Linked DNA regions of Anaeromyxobacter diazotrophicus. Each later gene encodes a partner of the first gene's protein in a complex. Links are inferred from orthologs where the notes say so. Each region holds a gene or a part of one and is shown on either strand. Other genes may lie near its edges. The genes, in order: dnaG and dnaB.

Evidence for each region.
Region 2: the proteins of dnaG (region 1) and dnaB are in contact, whole or in part, in a crystal structure (PDB 2R6A), measured with the Geobacillus stearothermophilus proteins. The link is inferred for Anaeromyxobacter diazotrophicus from one-to-one orthologs. Residues at the interface, in WP_049624496.1 of Geobacillus stearothermophilus: Lys456, Leu457, Leu458, Pro459, Ala460, Asn463, Ala464, Leu467, Leu535, Leu536, Ile537, Ala538, Gln544, Glu545, Asp548, Tyr549, His552; in WP_033016901.1 of Geobacillus stearothermophilus: Ser13, Glu15, Ala16, Gln18, Glu91, Leu92, Asp94, Ala95, Val96, Pro97, Thr98, Ala99, Ala100, Asn101, Tyr104, Tyr105, Ile108.

Annotation. Positions count from the first base shown.
Region 1 is NZ_BJTG01000001.1:334,058-342,342, reverse strand. Bases 5,415-8,285 are described here. They hold dnaG (DNA primase), read left to right. Parts: upstream 5,415-5,855; coding sequence 5,856-7,715; downstream 7,716-8,285. Other genes in these bases: rpoD (RNA polymerase sigma factor RpoD), read left to right, coding at 7,712-8,285; HWY08_RS01490 (GatB/YqeY domain-containing protein), read left to right, coding at 5,415-5,818. Outside these bases: hisD (histidinol dehydrogenase), read left to right, coding at 1-495; hisC (histidinol-phosphate transaminase), read left to right, coding at 492-1,574; imidazoleglycerol-phosphate dehydratase HisB, read left to right, coding at 1,541-2,164; imidazole glycerol phosphate synthase subunit HisH, read left to right, coding at 2,262-2,867; hisA (1-(5-phosphoribosyl)-5-[(5-phosphoribosylamino)methylideneamino]imidazole-4-carboxamide isomerase), read left to right, coding at 2,864-3,589; imidazole glycerol phosphate synthase subunit HisF, read left to right, coding at 3,589-4,341; hisI (phosphoribosyl-AMP cyclohydrolase), read left to right, coding at 4,338-4,709; hisE (phosphoribosyl-ATP diphosphatase), read left to right, coding at 4,714-5,055; rpsU (30S ribosomal protein S21), read left to right, coding at 5,166-5,360; more of HWY08_RS01490, read left to right, coding at 5,369-5,414. UniProt on the Escherichia coli protein: RNA polymerase that catalyzes the synthesis of short RNA molecules used as primers for DNA polymerase during DNA replication.
Region 2 is NZ_BJTG01000005.1:441,576-449,806, reverse strand. What follows is about bases 4,473-7,289. They hold dnaB (replicative DNA helicase), read left to right. Parts: upstream 4,473-5,087; coding sequence 5,088-6,491; downstream 6,492-7,289. Other genes in these bases: HWY08_RS12970 (methyl-accepting chemotaxis protein), read right to left, coding at 6,514-7,289; HWY08_RS12980 (beta-propeller domain-containing protein), read right to left, coding at 4,473-4,921. Also shown: HWY08_RS12995 (hypothetical protein), read right to left, coding at 1-163; HWY08_RS12990 (DMT family transporter), read right to left, coding at 269-1,120; HWY08_RS12985 (LEA/WHy family protein), read right to left, coding at 1,165-1,986; more of HWY08_RS12980, read right to left, coding at 2,027-4,472; more of HWY08_RS12970, read right to left, coding at 7,290-8,231. UniProt on the Escherichia coli protein: The main replicative DNA helicase, it participates in initiation and elongation during chromosome replication. Travels ahead of the DNA replisome, separating dsDNA into templates for DNA synthesis.

The DNA.
Region 1 (8,285 bases):
CGCGAGATCGCGGGCCGCTCCATCGCCGAGCGCGGCGCGCTGGTGGTGACGCGCGACGTGGCGGAGGCGGTGGCGCTCGCGGACGACTTCGCGCCGGAGCACCTGGCGCTGCTCCTCCCCGACGCCGCCCGCTGGGTGAGGCGCATCCGTCGCGCCGGCGCGGTCTTCGCCGGCACCAACACCCCGGAGGCGGTGGGCGACTACGTGGCGGGGCCGAGCCACGTCCTGCCCACCGCGGGCACGGCGCGCTTCGCCTCGCCGCTGTCGGTCGCCACCTTCCGCCGGCGGATGAGCGTGCTCGACCTGTCGCCAGCCGCGCTGGCGGCGGTCGCGCCCGCGGTGGAGGCGCTGGCGGCGGCAGAGGGGTTCGAGGCGCACGCGCGGGCGGTCCGGTTCAGGGTGGCGGCGGGCAAGGCGCGCCCGAGCGCGCCGCGCAAGGTGAGCAAGGGGAGAGGGACGAAGGCGAAGCCCCGCCTGCTGAAGGTGGTGCGATGAGCTGGAAGGAGCACCTGCGGCCGGCGGTCTTCGACCTGTCGCTCTACAGCCCGTTCGACTACGCCACCGCGCCGAGGGAGCTGGTGCGGCTCGACGCCAACGAGGCGGCCTACCCGCTCGAGGCGGACGAGCTCGCCGCCTTCCAGCGCGAGCTCGGGAAGGTCGCCTTCCACCGCTACCCGGAGGTCTCGGCGCGGCCGCTGCGCGAGGCGCTGGCGCGGCGCTGGGGCGTCCGGCCCGAGCAGCTCCTCCTCGGCAACGGCTCGGACGAGATCATCTCCATCCTGCTCACCGCCTTCGGCGGCGGGCGCGACGGCCGGGCGGCGCGGGTGCTCTACCCGGCGCCCACCTTCGGCGAGTACGAGGCCATCGCGCTCGCCCACGGCGCGGTGCCGCTGCCGGTGCCGCTCGACGCGCGGTTCCAGCTCGACGAGGCGGCGCTGCTCGAGGCCATCCGCCGCGAGCGGCCGGCGCTCGCCTTCTACGCCTCCCCCAACAACCCCACCGGCAACCGCTTCGACGCGGGCGCCATGGAGCGGCTGGCGCGGGCGATGGAGGGCGTGGCGGTGGTGGACGAGGCCTACGGCGACTTCGGCGGGGCGACGCAGCTCGGCCGGGTGGGCGAGGTGCCGGGGCTGTTCGTCATGCGGACGCTCTCCAAGATCGGCCTCGCCGCGCTCCGGCTCGGCGCGCTGGTCGGCCCGGCCGACGCCATCGCCGAGCTGCACAAGGTGCGGCTCCCCTACAACGTGAACTCGGTCTCGATCGCGCTCGCCTGCGCCGCGCTCGACGAGCCCGCGGCGCTCGACGCGCGCATCCGGCGGGTGGCCGAGCGGCGCCGCGAGCTCGAGGCCGGGCTGCGGGCGCTGCCGGCCCTCACCGTCTTCCCGAGCGACTCGAACTTCGTCCTGGTGCGGGTGGCGGACGCGCCGGCCGTCTTCCGGGCCCTGCTCGCGCGCGGCGTCCTCGTGCGCAACCTGTCCCGCCCCGGCCCGCTGCACGACTGCCTGCGCATCACGGCCGGAACCTCCGAGGAGAACGAAGCGTGCCTGCGAGCCCTGCGCGCCGTCCTGGCGTGAAAGCTGCCCGCCGCGCGGGCAAGGTGGCGCGGAAGACGCGCGAGACCGACGTCCGGCTCGAGCTCGCGCTCGCGCCCGGCCCGGCCGACGTGTCGACCGGCGTGCCGTTCTTCGACCACATGCTGGAGCAGCTCTCGAAGCACGGCGGCATGGCGCTCACCGTGAAGGCCGAGGGCGACCTGCAGGTGGACGCCCACCACACGGTGGAGGACGTCGGCATCGCGGTCGGCGAGGCGCTGAAGCAGGCGCTCCACGACAAGACCGGGATCGCGCGCTACGGCCACGCGGTGGTGCCGCTCGACGAGGCGCTGGTGGAGGCGGTGGTCGACCTCTCCGGCCGCCCGCACCTCACCTTCCACGCCGACCTGCCCTCCGGGAAGAAGTTCATCGGCGCCTACGACGTGGACCTCACCCGCGACTTCTTCCAGGCGCTCGTGAACCACGCCGCGCTCTGCCTGCACGTGAACGTCCGCTACGGCCGCAACCTGCACCACGTGGTGGAGGCCATCTTCAAGGCCACCGCCCGCGCGCTGCGCGCCGCCACCGCGGTCGAGGGCGGCGGGCTGCCGTCGACGAAAGGAACGCTGTGAACCCGCGTGGCGAGCGCAGGGGCAGCCGGAGGAGGCTGGCCCGGAGCGAGCGGGGGGTCTGGGGGGGCTTCATCCCCCCAGCTCAAAGGAGGCTGTTGTGATCGCGCTCCTCGACTACGGCGCCGGGAACCTGCGCTCGGTCGAGAACGCGCTCCGCGCCGTGGGCGCGGCGGTGGAGGTGACGCGCGACCCCGAGGCGGTGCGGCGGGCCGAGCGGGTGGTGGTGCCGGGGCAGGGCTCCATGAGGGCCTGCGCCGACGCCATGCGCGCCTCCGGCTGCGCCGAGGCGCTCGTCGAGGCGGTGCGGCGCGGCACGCCGGTCCTCGGCATCTGCGTCGGCCTGCAGCTCCTCTTCGAGGAGGGGGAAGAGCACGGCGGCGTGCGTGGGCTCGGGCTCGTCCCGGGCAAGATCGCGCGGTTGCCCGACACGGTGAAGCTGCCCCACATCGGCTGGAGCCCGGTGCGCGCCACCGCCGCCTGCCACCCGCTCTTCCGCCCGCTCGACGGGAAGTACGTCTACTTCGCCCACTCCTTCGCCGCGCCGGCGGACGTGCCCGGCGTGTCGCTGGTGGCGGTGCACGGCGCGCCGTACTGCGCCGCGTACGCGCGGGACAACCTGTTCGCGGTCCAGTTCCACCCGGAGAAGAGCCAGCAGGTCGGCCTCTCGCTCCTCGAGCGGTTCGTGAAGGTCCAGCCGGCATGATCGTCCTCCCAGCCATCGACCTCATGGGCGGCGAGGTGGTGCGGCTCCAGAAGGGCGACTTCGGGACGCGCAAGGCCTACGCCGCTGATCCGGCCGAGGTGGCGCGCGGCTTCGGCGCCGCCGGGGCGCAGCGCATCCACGTGGTCGACCTCGACGGCGCCCGGGCCGGGCGCCCGGTGAACCTCGAGGCGATCGGCGCCATCGCCGCGGCCGGGGTGCCGTTCGAGGTGGGCGGCGGCCTGCGCACGCTCGCCGACGTCGAGCGGGTGCTGAACCTCGGCGCCGCCTTCGCCGTGCTCGGCACGGCGGCGGTGCACCGGCTCGAGCTCGTGCGCGAGGCGTGCGCGCGCTTCCCGGGCCGGATCGTCTGCGGCATCGACGCCAAGGGGGGCGAGGTGGCGGTCGCCGGCTGGGAGCAGGGGAGCGGGCTCCCGGCGGCGGAGGTCGCCCGGCGCGTGAAGGCGGCGGGCGTGGCGCTGGTCGAGTACACCGACGTGGCGCGCGACGGCATGTTCACCGGCGTCGACGCGGCGGGCGCGGCCAGGCTCGCCCGCGAGGCCGGGGTGGAGGTGGTCGCCTCGGGCGGGGTCGCCTCGCTCGAGGACGTGCGCGCCTGCCGCGCCGCCGGCCTGGCCGGCGTCATCGTGGGCAAGGCGCTCTACGAGGGCCGGATCGAGCTCCCGCAGGCGCTCCGGGCGGCCTCGGGCGAGGAGCGGCGCTGATGCCGGCGAAGCGCATCATCCCCTGCCTCGACGTGAAGGACGGGCGCGTCGTGAAGGGCGTCCACTTCGAGAACCTCCGCGACGCCGGCGATCCGGTCGAGGCGGCGAGCCGCTACGACGCGCAGGGCGCCGACGAGGTCACCTACCTCGACATCGCCGCCACCCGCGAGAACCGCGGCACGCTGCTCGCGCTGGTGGAGCGCACCGCCGCCTGCGTCTTCGCCCCGCTGACGGTGGGCGGGGGCGTGCGCAGCGAGGCGGAGATGGTGGCGCTGCTCCGCGCCGGCGCCGACAAGGTGAGCGTGAACTCGGCGGCGGTGAAGGACCCCGGCCTCGTCGACCGGCTGTCGGCGGTGGCGGGCGCGCAGGCGCTCGTGGTCGCCATCGACGTGAAGCGGCGCCCGGCCGGCGGCTGGGAGGTCTACATCGCGGGCGGGACGAAGCCCACCGGCCTCGAGGGCGTCGCCTGGGCGGTCGAGGTGGCGCGGCGGGGCGCGGGCGAGCTGCTCCTCACCAGCATGGACCGCGACGGGACACGCGGCGGCTACGACCTGGAGCTGCTGGAGAAGGTGTGCGGCGCGGTCTCCATCCCGGTCATCGCCTCCGGCGGCGTCGGGACCCTCGAGCACCTCGCCGAGGGGCTCCGCTACGCCGACGCCGCGCTCGCCGCCAGCATCTTCCACGACGGGGAGTACACGGTGGGCGAGGCGAAGGCGTACCTGCGCCAGCGCGGCTTCGAGGTGCGGCCGTGAGCGCGCAGGTGGCGGTCGCGCCGGGCGAGCTGGCCCGGGTGAAGTTCGACGAGCGCGGGCTCGTGCCGGTGATCGCGCAGGAGCTGGACGGCACCGTGCTCATGCTCGCCTGGGCGAACCGCGAGGCGCTGGCGCTCACGGTCGAGGGCGGCCGGGCCGTCTACTGGTCGCGCAGCCGCCGCGAGCTGTGGCGCAAGGGGGACACGAGCGGGCACGCCCAGGAGGTGGTCGCGATCCGGGTGGACTGCGACGGGGACACCGTGCTCTACACCGTCCGCCAGGCCGGGCCCGCCTGCCACACGGGCGCCCGCAGCTGCTTCGACCCGGATCCTGCGGCGGGAGACCCCCCGCCCCACCACGAGCGGTGATCACATGGCCGACGAAAAATTCCTCGCCCAGCTCTGGGCCGTCATCGAGTCGCGCAAGGCGGACGAAGGCGCCGCCGAGAGCTACACCCGCAAGCTCCTCGGGAACCCCAGCAAGATCCGGAAGAAGGTCACCGAGGAGGCCTACGAGGTGAACGAGGCGCACCAGGCGCTGCTCGACGGCAAGGACTCGAAGGACCACCTGGCGCACGAGGCCGCCGACCTCGTCTACCACCTGTTCGTCCTGCTCGCGTCGGCCGACGTGACCCCCCAGGCGGTCTACGCCGAGCTCGCCCGCCGGCACGCGCCCAGGCCGGCCGGGGGTCCTGGGGCCGGCGAAACCCCTTGACCGCGAACTGGTTTTTGTCTTAAAGACGGCCCTTCAGTCACCCGACAGGCCGGGCGTTTTGCCGCCCGGCTTGTCGCCTTTTCGGAACCTTCTCCCCCAGGGAACCACGCATGACGGGTGTGCGAGTCAAGGATGGCGAGTCGTTCGAGAACGCCATGAAGCGCTTCAAGAAGCAGTGCGAGAAGGCCGGCATCCTCTCGGAGATCCGCAAGCGCGAGCACTACGAGAAGCCGAGCGTGAAGCGCAAGAAGAAGGCGCTCGCCGCCAAGAAGCGCGCCCTCAAGAAGATGCGGAAGGCGTTCTAGGCCGCCCCATGGCGCTCAAGGAGCAGCTCGACGCGGACCTGAAGTCCGCGATGCGCGAGAAGGACCAGCTCAAGCTGTCCACGGTCCGGATGCTGAAGAGCGCCATCAAGTACCGCGAGATCGAGCTCATGAAGCCGCTCGACGACGCGGGCGTGCACGCCGTCATCGCCTCCGAGATCAAGCGCCGCCGCGACGCCGTCGAGCAGTACCGGGCCGGCGGCCGCGAGGACCTGGCCGGGAAGGAAGAGGCCGAGATCGCGGTGCTGCAGGGCTGGATGCCGGCGCAGCTGGCGCCGGACGAGCTGGCGAAGATCGTCGACGCGGTGATCGCCCGCGTGGGCGCGCAGGGCCCGAAGGACATGGGCAAGGTCATGAAGGAGCTGCTCCCCGAGGTGCAGGGCAAGGCCGAGGGCAAGGCGGTGAGCGAGCTCGTGAAGCAGCGGCTCGCCAGGCCGTAGGCCGGGGGCGCGTCCCCCGCCGAGGTGTGGCGGTGGCATGATCCCGGAAGCGGTCATCGACGAGATCCGCAGCCGCGTGGACATCGTGGCGGTGATCGGCCGCCACATGGAGCTCAAGCGGTCGGGCCGGACGTGGAAGGGCTGCTGCGTCTTTCACGGTGAGCGGACGGCCAGCTTTCACGTGTACCCGGAGGACCGGCACTTCAAGTGCTACGGCTGCGGGGAGTACGGCGACGTCTTCAAGTTCCTGCAGAAGCTGCAGGGCAGGGAGTTTCCAGAGATCGTGCGCGCGCTGGCGTCGGAGGTCGGGGTGGAGATCCCCGAGCGCGAGGAGGACTCGGCCGAGCAGCGCCGGAGGCGCGAGGAGCGCGCCGAGGTGCTCGCCGCGTGCGCCGCCGCCGCCCGCTACTTCGCGGCGCGCCTGGCGAGCGCCCACGGCGAGGTCGGCCGCGCCTACCTCGCCTCGCGCGGGCTCACCGGCGAGACCGTGGAGCGCTTCCGCCTGGGCCTCGCCTCCACCGCGTGGGACGACCTCACCGCCCGGCTGGCGCCGAAGGGCGTCACCGAGGGCGCGCTCGACAAGGCGGGCCTGGTCGCGCACCGCGAGGGCGGCGGCCGCTACGACCGCTTCCGCGCCCGGCTCATGGTCCCCATCTCCGGGCTCGACGGCGAGGTGATCGGCTTCGGCGGGCGCGTGCTGCCCGGCGCCCCCGACAAGCTCGCCAAGTACATCAACTCCCCGGAGTCCGTCCTCTACAAGAAGAGCAAGGTGCTCTACGGGATCGACCTCGCCCGCGAGCACATCCGCCGCACGCGGCAGGCGGTGCTGGTGGAGGGGTACTTCGACGTCATCGGCCTGCACCAGGCGGGCGTGAAGAACGCGGTGGCGGTGTGCGGCACCGCGCTCACCCCGGAGCACGTCGAGCTGCTCAAGCGGTGCGACTGCCGCGAGGTGGTGCTGCTGTTCGACGGCGACCCGGCCGGCCAGGCCGCCCCCGCCCGCGCCGCCCAGGCGCTGCTCCCCTCCGGCGTCACCGGGAAGGTCGCCCTCCTGCCGACCGCCGGCGGCAAGGTCGACCCCGACGAGTTCGCCCGCAGCCAGGGCCTCTCGGCGCTCGAGGCGCTCGTCGCCGCGGCGCCGCCGCTCACCGAGTTCCTGCTGGAGCGGGCGGTGCGGGTGCACTGCGGCGAGGCGCCGGCCGCGGCGCCCATGGAGTCCAAGCTGGCCGCCTTCCGCGAGCTGAAGCCGTTCCTGGGGCTCGTCCCGGCCGGGCTCGCCCGCACCTTCTTCGAGGAGCGGGTGGCGAAGCGCCTCGACGTCTCGCCCGCCGCGCTGGCGGCCGAGGTCGAGGCCGGCGGCGCGGCCGCCGAGGTCTCCTCCCGCCCGCACCAGCTCACCCCGCCGGAGCCGGCGCCCGCCCCCCGCGCCAGGCCCGCGGCGCCGGCCGCCCGCGGCGCCCTGTGGGGACCGGCGGTGGACGCGCTCGGGCTCCTCGCCAGCTTCCCCCAGCTCGCCGCGCTCGCCCGCGAGGAGCACCTCCTGGCGCTGTTCGAGGCCGGCCCGCTCGAGGCGCTGGTGCGCGAGCTGCTCGAGGGCGCCCTCCCGGCGGAGGCGCTCCCGGAGCGGCTCGCCCCGCACCTCCAGCCGAAGGACGTCGCCCACGTGCGCGACCTCCTCGGCCCCGCCCGCCCCGCCACCGAGGCGGCCGAGCGGGCGCTCCGCGAGGCCATCCTGCGGGCCCGGCTGGCGGCGGTGGAGCAGGAGCACGATCGCCTGACCGAGGCGGTGAAGCGGGCGGGCACGCCCGCGCCGGCGGACCTCGCGACGCGGCAGATCGCGACGTGGCGCCGGCTCGCCGAGTTGAAGAAACGGCTCGAAAAACTGGAGCGAGGATGAAAGGCGCGCTGCGGAACATTCTCAAGAGGTTCAGCGGGCTCGGTCCGTCCGCTCCGGTTACAAAAGTCCCTTCTCCCGAGCAGCGCAAGGAGCGTCCGTCCATGACGACGTCGAAGTCTCACGCCGCCAAGAAGCCGCACAAGAAGGCGCGGCCGGCCAAGTCACGGCCCGAACGCCCGGAGAGGGAGCGCGCGGCCAAGGGAGCGAAGGCCGCCCGCCCGGCGCGCGAGGCGCGCGCCCCCGAGAAGAAGGCCGCCCGCGCGGTGCGCCCGGCGCACGCCGAGAAGGCCGAGAAGGAGCTCCAGGAGAAGAAGCCGAAGCGCGCCGCGCAACCCGTGGTCCGCAAGGGCGGGGAGCGGGACGGCGCGCGCGCCGACGCGGGCGAGGAGAAGCGCGCCCGCAAGGGGGCGCCGGCCGAGGAGCGCGACGAGGCGAAGCCGGCCGAGGCCGAGGAGGCCGAGGAGGCCGAGGCCGAGGCGGACGACGACGACGAGGCCGACCCCGAGCTGGCCGAGCGCTCCGAGGTGAAGGCGCTCATGGAGCGCGGCCGCGACAAGGGCTTCCTCACCT
Region 2 (8,231 bases), on another replicon or contig:
CGGTCGAGCCGAGGAAGGCGCGCGCCTTCTCGCCGAGCGCGGCGTTGATCGACGCGACGGTTCCGGTGAACGGGTCCGTGCGGTGCTCGATCACCTGCTCCACCGGCTGGCCGGCCGGGTCCACGAACCGGGTCCGCTCCACCGTCGCCGCGAGCTCGATCATGCTGCCTCCGGGTGAAGCCCGGATTCTGGCGCCCTGGAGGAGCGGCTGCAAACCCGAACGCGGGACCTGGCGGGTGGGGGCCGGCGCGCGGCCCGGCTGCCGCGCTCACCGGGCGGCGGGCCGCGGTGTCCAGGTCCCCACCACCGCTCCGCCGACGATGAGCGCCATCGCCGCGGCGGCGGTGGGCCCGAGGCGGCCCTGGCCGGACAGCGCGATGAGGAGCGTCGAGAGGAGCGGCGTCAGGTAGGCGAGCGTGCCGACCACGCGGGGGTCGCCGTCGCGCAGCGCGCGGTCCCACAGGTAGAAGGCGGCGCCCATCGGGCCGACGCCGATGGCGAGGAGCGGGAGCGCGTCGCGCGCGGCAAAGTGGTAGCGCGGCTCGAAGAGCGCGTGGCAGAGGAGCGCCAGGGCCCCCGACACGAGGCAGAAGGCGCTCACCGCCGAGGTGGCGAAGCCGCCCAGCCGGCGCGTCACGAGCGAGAAGGTGGCCCAGATGACCGCCGCCGCCACCGCCAGGGCGTAGCCGAGGAGCCCCTCCCGCGCGAAGCCCAGCCGGCCGCCGGTGACGAGCAGCGCCGCCCCCCCGAAGCCGAGCAGGGCGCCGAGGAGGTGGCGCGGGCGCAGCGCGGTGCCCGGGACGAGGAGCGGCGAGAGCACCACGATGAGGAGCGGCCAGAGGTAGTTGAGGAGGTTCGCCTCCACCGCCGGCGCGAGGCGCAGGGCGAGGAAGAGGCAGAAGTGGTAGGCGAAGAGCCCGTACACCCCGAGCAGGAGCACCTTCGGCGAGAGCCCGCGCAGGGACAGGCGCCGGGCGCCGCACAGCCCGCCGAGGAGGAGCGCGGCGCCGACGAGCAGGAAGGGCGGCACCCTCCGCAGCGAGATGCCGAGCGCGGCCAGGGTCCCCCACAGCGCGATGGCGGCGAGCGCGGCGGCGACGGCGCGGCGGTTCGGGGACATGGCCGCGCACCTTACCATCGGCGCGCGAGCGGCCGGCGACCCGGCTACCGCCGCACGGACCCCTGCGCGTCCACCGGCACCTGCAGGTCGCCGAAGCCGGCCAGCCCCTGCAGCCTGAGCGCGGCCCCGCGCAGGAGGTCGGCGATGCCCTCCGCGGCGCCGACGGTCGAGAGCCGCACCGGCAGCGTCACCACCGCGTGCCCGCGCGGCGGCACCGCCGCGAGCGGGTGGGCGCCGCCGGAGAGGAGGTCCTGCTCGCCGACGCGCAGCCCATAGGTGAGCGCCCCCACCGGCAGCGGGAAGGCGTTCCCGTTCTCGATCCGGACCTTCACGTCGAGCGCGAGGTGGGCGAGCGAGGCCTCCTTGACGGAGATCCCCTCGATGCCGATCGCGGGCGGGCGCGGCACCGCCACCCGGCCCTGGTGGTCGAACGGCAGGTCGATGGTCCCGAGCGCCGAGCCGACGCCGGCGCTCCCGCTGATCCGGTAGCCGACCTCGGCGCGCGTGAGCAGCGTCTCGACGAAGTTCGGGACGTCGCGCCAGCGCAGCCGCACCGGGATCGCGAGCGCGGTCGAGCCGCGCGCCGGGATCTGCACGCCGGCGGGCAAGGTCCCCTCCCCCACCTGGCGCCCCTCCACCTCCAGCTTGTAGGCGAGGCGGCGCAGATCGAGCCCGAAGGCGTTGGGGTTGTCGAGGCGGTACTGGAGCGCGACGGTGACGCCCTCGAGGTCGAGCTGGTCGGCCGACCAGGACTGGTAGGTGAGCCGCGGCGCCTCGAACCCGGCGCCGGCGAGGCGCTGCAGGAACGCGCACCCCGTGAGCGAGAGGGCGAGCGCGGCGGCGAGGGCGAGGCGATGGAGGCGCATGGGCCGCCACTCCTATCAGCCCCTGCGCGCGGGCGCCAAGTCAGGGCGCGAGCTTCACCATCGGCACGCCGTAGGCCCCGGAGGGCAGGTAGGCGTAGCCGCCGCCCACCACCACGTCCCACGGGTACGCCTCGGTGCGGAAGAAGCGCTCGAAGGCGGGCTGGCGCGGGTCGGAGAGGTCGTACACGAGCAGTCCGGGGTCGGCCCAGCTCGCCATGAGGAAGAGCTTCCCGGCCGCCGCGCGGCGGAGCCAGGCGCCTCCCCCGCGCACCCGCTGCTCGCTCGCGACGGCCATCGCGCCGAGGTCCAGCGCGTACAGGCGCACGGTCGCGCCGTCGCTCGCCCAGGTCGTGGCGGGTACCCAGCCGACGCCGCCCGCCGCCTCCCCTTGCCAGGCGTCTCCCTGGAGCTTGACGCTCCCGTCGAGCCGCGCGCCGCCGTCCGTGAGCGTGAGGCCGTGCGCCCAGGTGACCGGGGTGCTCGCGTCCGTCCACCAGCTCTCGAGCGTGAAGACGCGGCGGCCGTCCTCCGAGGCGCCGTAGAGCACGCCCGGCACGTTCACCCCCGCGAGCAGGAGCGGGCGCGCCGGATCACCGAGGTCGACGCGGTCGAGGAAGTAGCGGCCGCGCGCGGCGATCCCGTCCCACGCGAACCGCGTCAGCCACGCGAACCGGTCGACGACGCGCAGGCCCCACGACCAGCCGTCGGCGAGGTCGACCGTCGAGGCGAGGCGCGGCTGGTCCGGATCGGAGAGGTCGTAGACGCGGAGCTGGCCCGCCGCGCCGGCCGGGCACGTCCCGGCGCAGGGCCAGCCGGAGCGGTGCACGACGAGCGCGTGGCCCACCAGCGCCGCGTCGGCGGCGAAGCCCCAGGGCCGCGTCAACCCCGCCCCCACCGGCGTCGGGAGGCCCATCCCGAGGCCCGGGACGCCGCCGCCGAGCGCGTCCGCCGGCAGGTCGATCCTCCCCCGCGCGCGCGGCTGGGCGGGATCGGTGAGGTCGTGCCCCTCGAGCCACGCCCTCCCGCTCGCCCAGTCCACCGCCAGCAGCCAGACGAGGGCGCCGTCCTGGTACAGGCTCGCCTGGGGCGCCGTCACCGCGACGCGCGCGAGCGGCGCCGCGGCGTCCGGATCGAGCGCTGGCGTGACGGCGAGCTCCAGGTCGCCGCGGTACCAGTCGCCCGAGAGCTCGACGGCGTGGTCGCCGAGGAGGGCCAGCGTCGTCACGGAGCGGGCCAGGTCGAGGCGCGCCAGCTCGCGCGGCGCGGCGCGGTCGGTCGCGTCCACGGTCTGCAGCGCGGCGTCGGAGAGGGCGGCGAGGCACGACGCCACCTGGTCGAGCGGGAACGAGCGCTTCACCGCGCCGGGGTGGTGGAGGAAGCCGCGCAGCGTGAGCGCGTCGCGCGTCCAGTCGAGGAGCTGCGTGCCGCCCTGGTAGCGGAAGCTCGCCGCGTCCCAGCCCTGCACCGGGACGAGGACGAGCCCGGGCCCCGTGGCGGGCGGGTCGAGCACGATGAAGGCCTTGCGCAGGTCGTCGGGGGAGACCGGCACCCAGCCGAAGCTCGTGCCGAAGGTGGCGCGGTCGAGGAGCCGCGGCGCCGCGAGGTCGCTCACGTCGAGGAGCGAGACCGCAAGCTGCGAGGGCGTCCCGGCCTCGCTCGTGTGGCCGAGGGCGAGCAGGCGATCGCCCCGCGGCTCGATGAAGTCGAGCTGCCCCGGCATGGAGAGCGCGCCGGCGACGCTGGGCTGGGCCGGGACGGTCGCGTCCACCACCCAGAGCGGATCGGTGATGCGCGCCGTCACGAGGTAGACCCGCGCGCCGTCGAAGCGCGCCGCGGTGAGCGACTCGGCCACGTCGATCGCGAGCTGGGAGACCGGCGTCGCGGCCTCCGGCGTCGGGCTCGCCCAGATCTGCAGGAGGGCGCCGGCGTTCCAGCCGGTCGCCGCGACGGCGCGGAAGAGCCCGGTCGCGGCGTCGAAGTCCATCGACCAGCGGTCGCGCACCGCGCCGGGGCAGGTGACCTCGACGCCGGCCACCAAGGCCCCGCCCGGATCGGAGATGTCGACGGCGCGGAAGCGCGTGACCGGGCCGCTCGCGTCGGCCGACCACCCCGAGAACGCCAGCGTGACGCGCTCGGCGGTGACGTGCGCGTGCGCGTCCCAGCCGCCGGCGGGGAGCTGGAGGTGCGCCACCTCCGCCGGGTGAGCGGGGTCCCGCACGTCGAAGCTCGCCACCGTGACGGTCTCCCACCCCGCCCCGGCGACCGCGCCGGAGACGGCGCCCGCGCCGCCCGAACCGCCCGAGGCGACGCCGGTCGCGATCCCCGGCCAGCCGTACCAGGGCGACTGCCGCGAGACCACGTAGAGGACGTCGCCGACGAGCCGCGTCTGGACGAGCTCGCCGTCGACGGGGAGCTCGGTCGCGACCGCGGGGTGCGCCGGGTCGGAGACGTCGACCGCGAACAGGCGCGACCCGCGCTCGGGCTGCGTCGCGCCGGCCGCCTCGCGGAAGGAGAGGACGTCGCTCACCGCCACCAGCGCCGCGCTCCCGCGCAGGTAGAGGTCGACCGGCGTGCCCAGCAGCGGGAGCCGCGCGAGGAGGATCGGCGCGGCGGGGTCCGCGAGGTCGATCGCCTGCAGGCCGCGGAACGCGTTCAGGACGTAGAGCGTCGTCCCGGCCCGCGCGTAGACGTCCGCCTCCTCCACGGCGCGCGCGGCGGCCGCGCCGCCCTGGGGCGCGGCGGCGGGCCCGGGCGCTCCCGCCGTCGCGGTCCCGCCGAACCGCGCGCTCCCGGGCGGCGGCGACTCGAACGCGCTCGCGCCGACCGCATGCGGACCCGCTCCCGCCGCGCTCTCGCCCTGTCCACGGCACCCGAGCGACCCCAGCGCGACCGCGGCGAGGGCAGCGAGGAACAGACACGGCCGGAAGCGCGTCATGGAGGCCTCCCTCCCGGGACTTGGCCGATCCATTCACATTCTTCACAGCCGATCCACAAGGATTCCCGGGGCCCCACCCACACGGCCTTCCCCAAGCCTTTCCGACGTTCTCCACAGCGCCGTCCACCGCCGGGCATCAGACCTCGGGAGTACCATCCGCCCGCCGATGAACGACTCCGAGCCCCTGCGACGCGGCGGCGCCGCGCCCGCGTTGCAGCTCCGCCCCTCGCGCGATCTCCCTCACAACCTCGAGGCCGAGCAGGCGGTGCTGGGGGCGCTCCTCATCGAGGAGACCGCCTTCGACCTCGTCGCCGACCGGCTGAAGCCCGAGGACTTCTACCTCCAGGCGCACCAGCTCGCCTTCCAGACCTGCGCCGAGCTCGCGCAGGAGAAGCAGGCCATCGACCCGGTGCTGCTGCACCAGCGGCTCGAGGCGAAGGGGCTGCTCGGGGCGGCCGTCCCGCGCGACCTGCCCTTCGCGCTGGCGAAGGGGCTCGGCACCGCCGTCAACGTCCGGCACTACGCCGCCATCGTGGCGGAGCTGGCGCGGGTGCGCCGGGTGCAGCTCGTGGCGCAGGCGGTGCTCGCGCGCGGCTACGAGGCGGGCGCGAACGTCCAGGAGTTCCTCGAGACCTCGCAGCAGGAGATCTTCGCCGCCGCCCAGGGCGGCACCACCGAGACCCTGCGGCTCATCCAGGAGCCGCTCGTCAAGGCGATCGAGACCATCGACGCCACCCAGGCGCGGGTGCGCGCCGGCGAGAGCACGCTCACCGGCGTCCCCACCGGCATCCAGGCGCTCGACCAGAAGCTGCTCGGGCTGCAGAAGGGCGCGCTCATCGTGCTCGCCGCCCGCCCCTCGGTCGGCAAGACCGCCTTCGCGCTCAACATCGGCACCTACGCCGCGACCAAGGCGCAGAAGCGGGTCGCCATCTTCTCGCTCGAGATGCCGTCCGAGCAGCTCGCCATGCGCATCCTGGCCGCCGAGGCGAAGCTCGACTTCTGGCGCATGACGCAGGGCCTGCTGCAGCAGAGCGACTGGGACCGCATCATGCAGCACGGCGACCGCATCGGCGGCTCGCGCATCTGGCTCGACGACAACTTCGTCCTCTCGCCGGTCGAGCTGCGCGCCAAGTGCCGCAAGATCAAGCGCGAGGGCGGCCTCGACCTCGTCATCGTCGACTACCTCCAGCTCATGAACGTCTCGGGCGCGCAGTCGCGCGAGCAGGAGATCGCCATCATCAGCCGCTCGCTGAAGAGCCTGGCGAAGGAGCTGGAGGTGCCCATCCTGGCGCTCTCCCAGCTCAACCGCGGCGTCGAGAAGCGCAAGGGCGAGCCGCCCATGCTCTCCGACCTGCGCGAGTCGGGCGCCATCGAGCAGGACGCCGACGTGGTCATGTTCCTGCACCGCCCCGGCGACGAGAAGGACCAGGACGGCGCCGGGCCGGCCAAGGCCGACGTGCAGGAGATCGAGCTGCACATCGCGAAGCAGCGCCAGGGCCCGACCGGCGTGGTGGAGCTCGTCTTCTTCAAGACGAACACCTACTTCGCCGAGAAGCAGCGCGGCGGGTGAACCGCGCGGCGGCCCGCGGCGCTCAGGCGCGGGCCGCCGGCGCCGGGCGCGCGCGCCGGCCCGCGGCGGCGCCTCCCGCCGCGGGGATCGCCGCAGGCGCCTCCAGCCGGAAGGTGGCCACCAGCGCGGCGAGCTCCTCCGCCTGACCGGACAGCTCGGCCGCCGCCGAGGACGACTCCTCGGAGCTGGCGGCGTTCTGCTGGACGATGGTGCTCATCTGGCCCATCGCCCGGTTGATCTGATCGACCCCCGCGGTCTGCTCCTGGAGCGCGGCGGCCAGCGCGGCCGTGAGCTCGGTGACCTGCTCGACGGTGGCGAGGATCTCGCCGAGCTTGTCGCCGACCTGGCGCGCCGTGGTCTCCCCGTGCGCCGCCTCCTTCACGGACTGCCCGATGAGCTCGTCCGTCTTGCTCGCGGCCTGCTTGGAGCGGAGCGCCAGGGAGCGCACCTCCTCGGCGACCACCGCGAAGCCGCGGCCGGCGTCACCCGCGCGCGCCGCCTCGACCGCGGCGTTGAGCGCGAGCAGGTTGGTCTGGAAGGCGATCTCGTTGATGTCCTTGATGATCTGAGCGGTGCCCTCGGCCGCCGCCTTGATCTTCAGCATCGCGCCACCCATCTGCTCCATGGCGGCGGTGCCTTCGCCGGCGGCGCCCTTCGCGGTGGCCGCGAGCGCCGACGCCTGCTGGGCGCCGTCGGCGACCTGCTTCATCGTGCTCGACATCGACTCGAGGCCGGCGGTGGACTCCTCGATCGAGCTCGCCTGCTCGGAGGCGCCGCTCGCCAGCGCCTCGCTCGTGGAGGCGATCTGGGCGGAGGCCGAGGAGACGTGGCTCACGGCCCCCGCCACCTGCGCCAGCGCGTCGTGCAGCGCCTGGGCGGTGGCGTTCAGCGCCTCGGCGATCCGGGCGTGCTCGCCGCGATACGCGCCGGTCACGCGCGCCTCGAGGTCGCGGTGCGCCAGGCGCTGCAGCGTCCCGGCGGCCTCGTCGAGCGGCTTCGTCACCGCGTCGAGCGTGCCGTTCACGCCCTCCACGACCTTGCGGAAGTCGCCGCGGTGCCGCGCGGGGTCGGCGCGCCTCGACAGCTCCCCGGCGATGGCGCCCTGCGCGAGCCCGTCCACGTCCTGCACCAGCGCCTTCACCGCGGCGATGCAGGCGTTGAGGTTCTCCTTCATCAACTCGAACTCGCCCCGCTGAGGCTCGGCGATCGGAGGCGGGAGGTCGCCCTTCGAGATCCGGTCCACGTACTCGGCGGTGAGCCGCAGCGGCCTCGCGAAGGCGTCCAGGATGCCGTTGATCCCGACCACGACCGGCCGGAACTCGGGGCCGACGGCGGCGGGCTCGCCCCGGACGTCGAGCGCGCCGGCCTGCACCGCCTCCTCCAGCGTCCGCGCCTCCGCCAGCACCCGGCGGATGGCGCCAGCGATCGACCGGACGAGCCACACCGCGATGGCCGCGAAGAGCGCCGCGATCAACGCCGAGGTGCCCCACAGCGCGAGGGCGATGGCGCGCTCGGCCCGCTCGGACTCCGCGTGGAGCGCCGCCGCGTCCACGGCGGTCTGCTCGATGAGCTCGTTCACCACGTCCTGGAGCGGCGCCGAGGAGGCGATGAGCTTCTCGTAGGCCTGGAGCACCGCGGTGTCCGCCGCCTGCGCCGCGCCTCCCGCCCGCTGGCGCTCGACGACGCCGCGCGCCGCGGCGCAGTCGCGCCGCCAGGCGGCGGCGAGCGGCTGGTACTCGC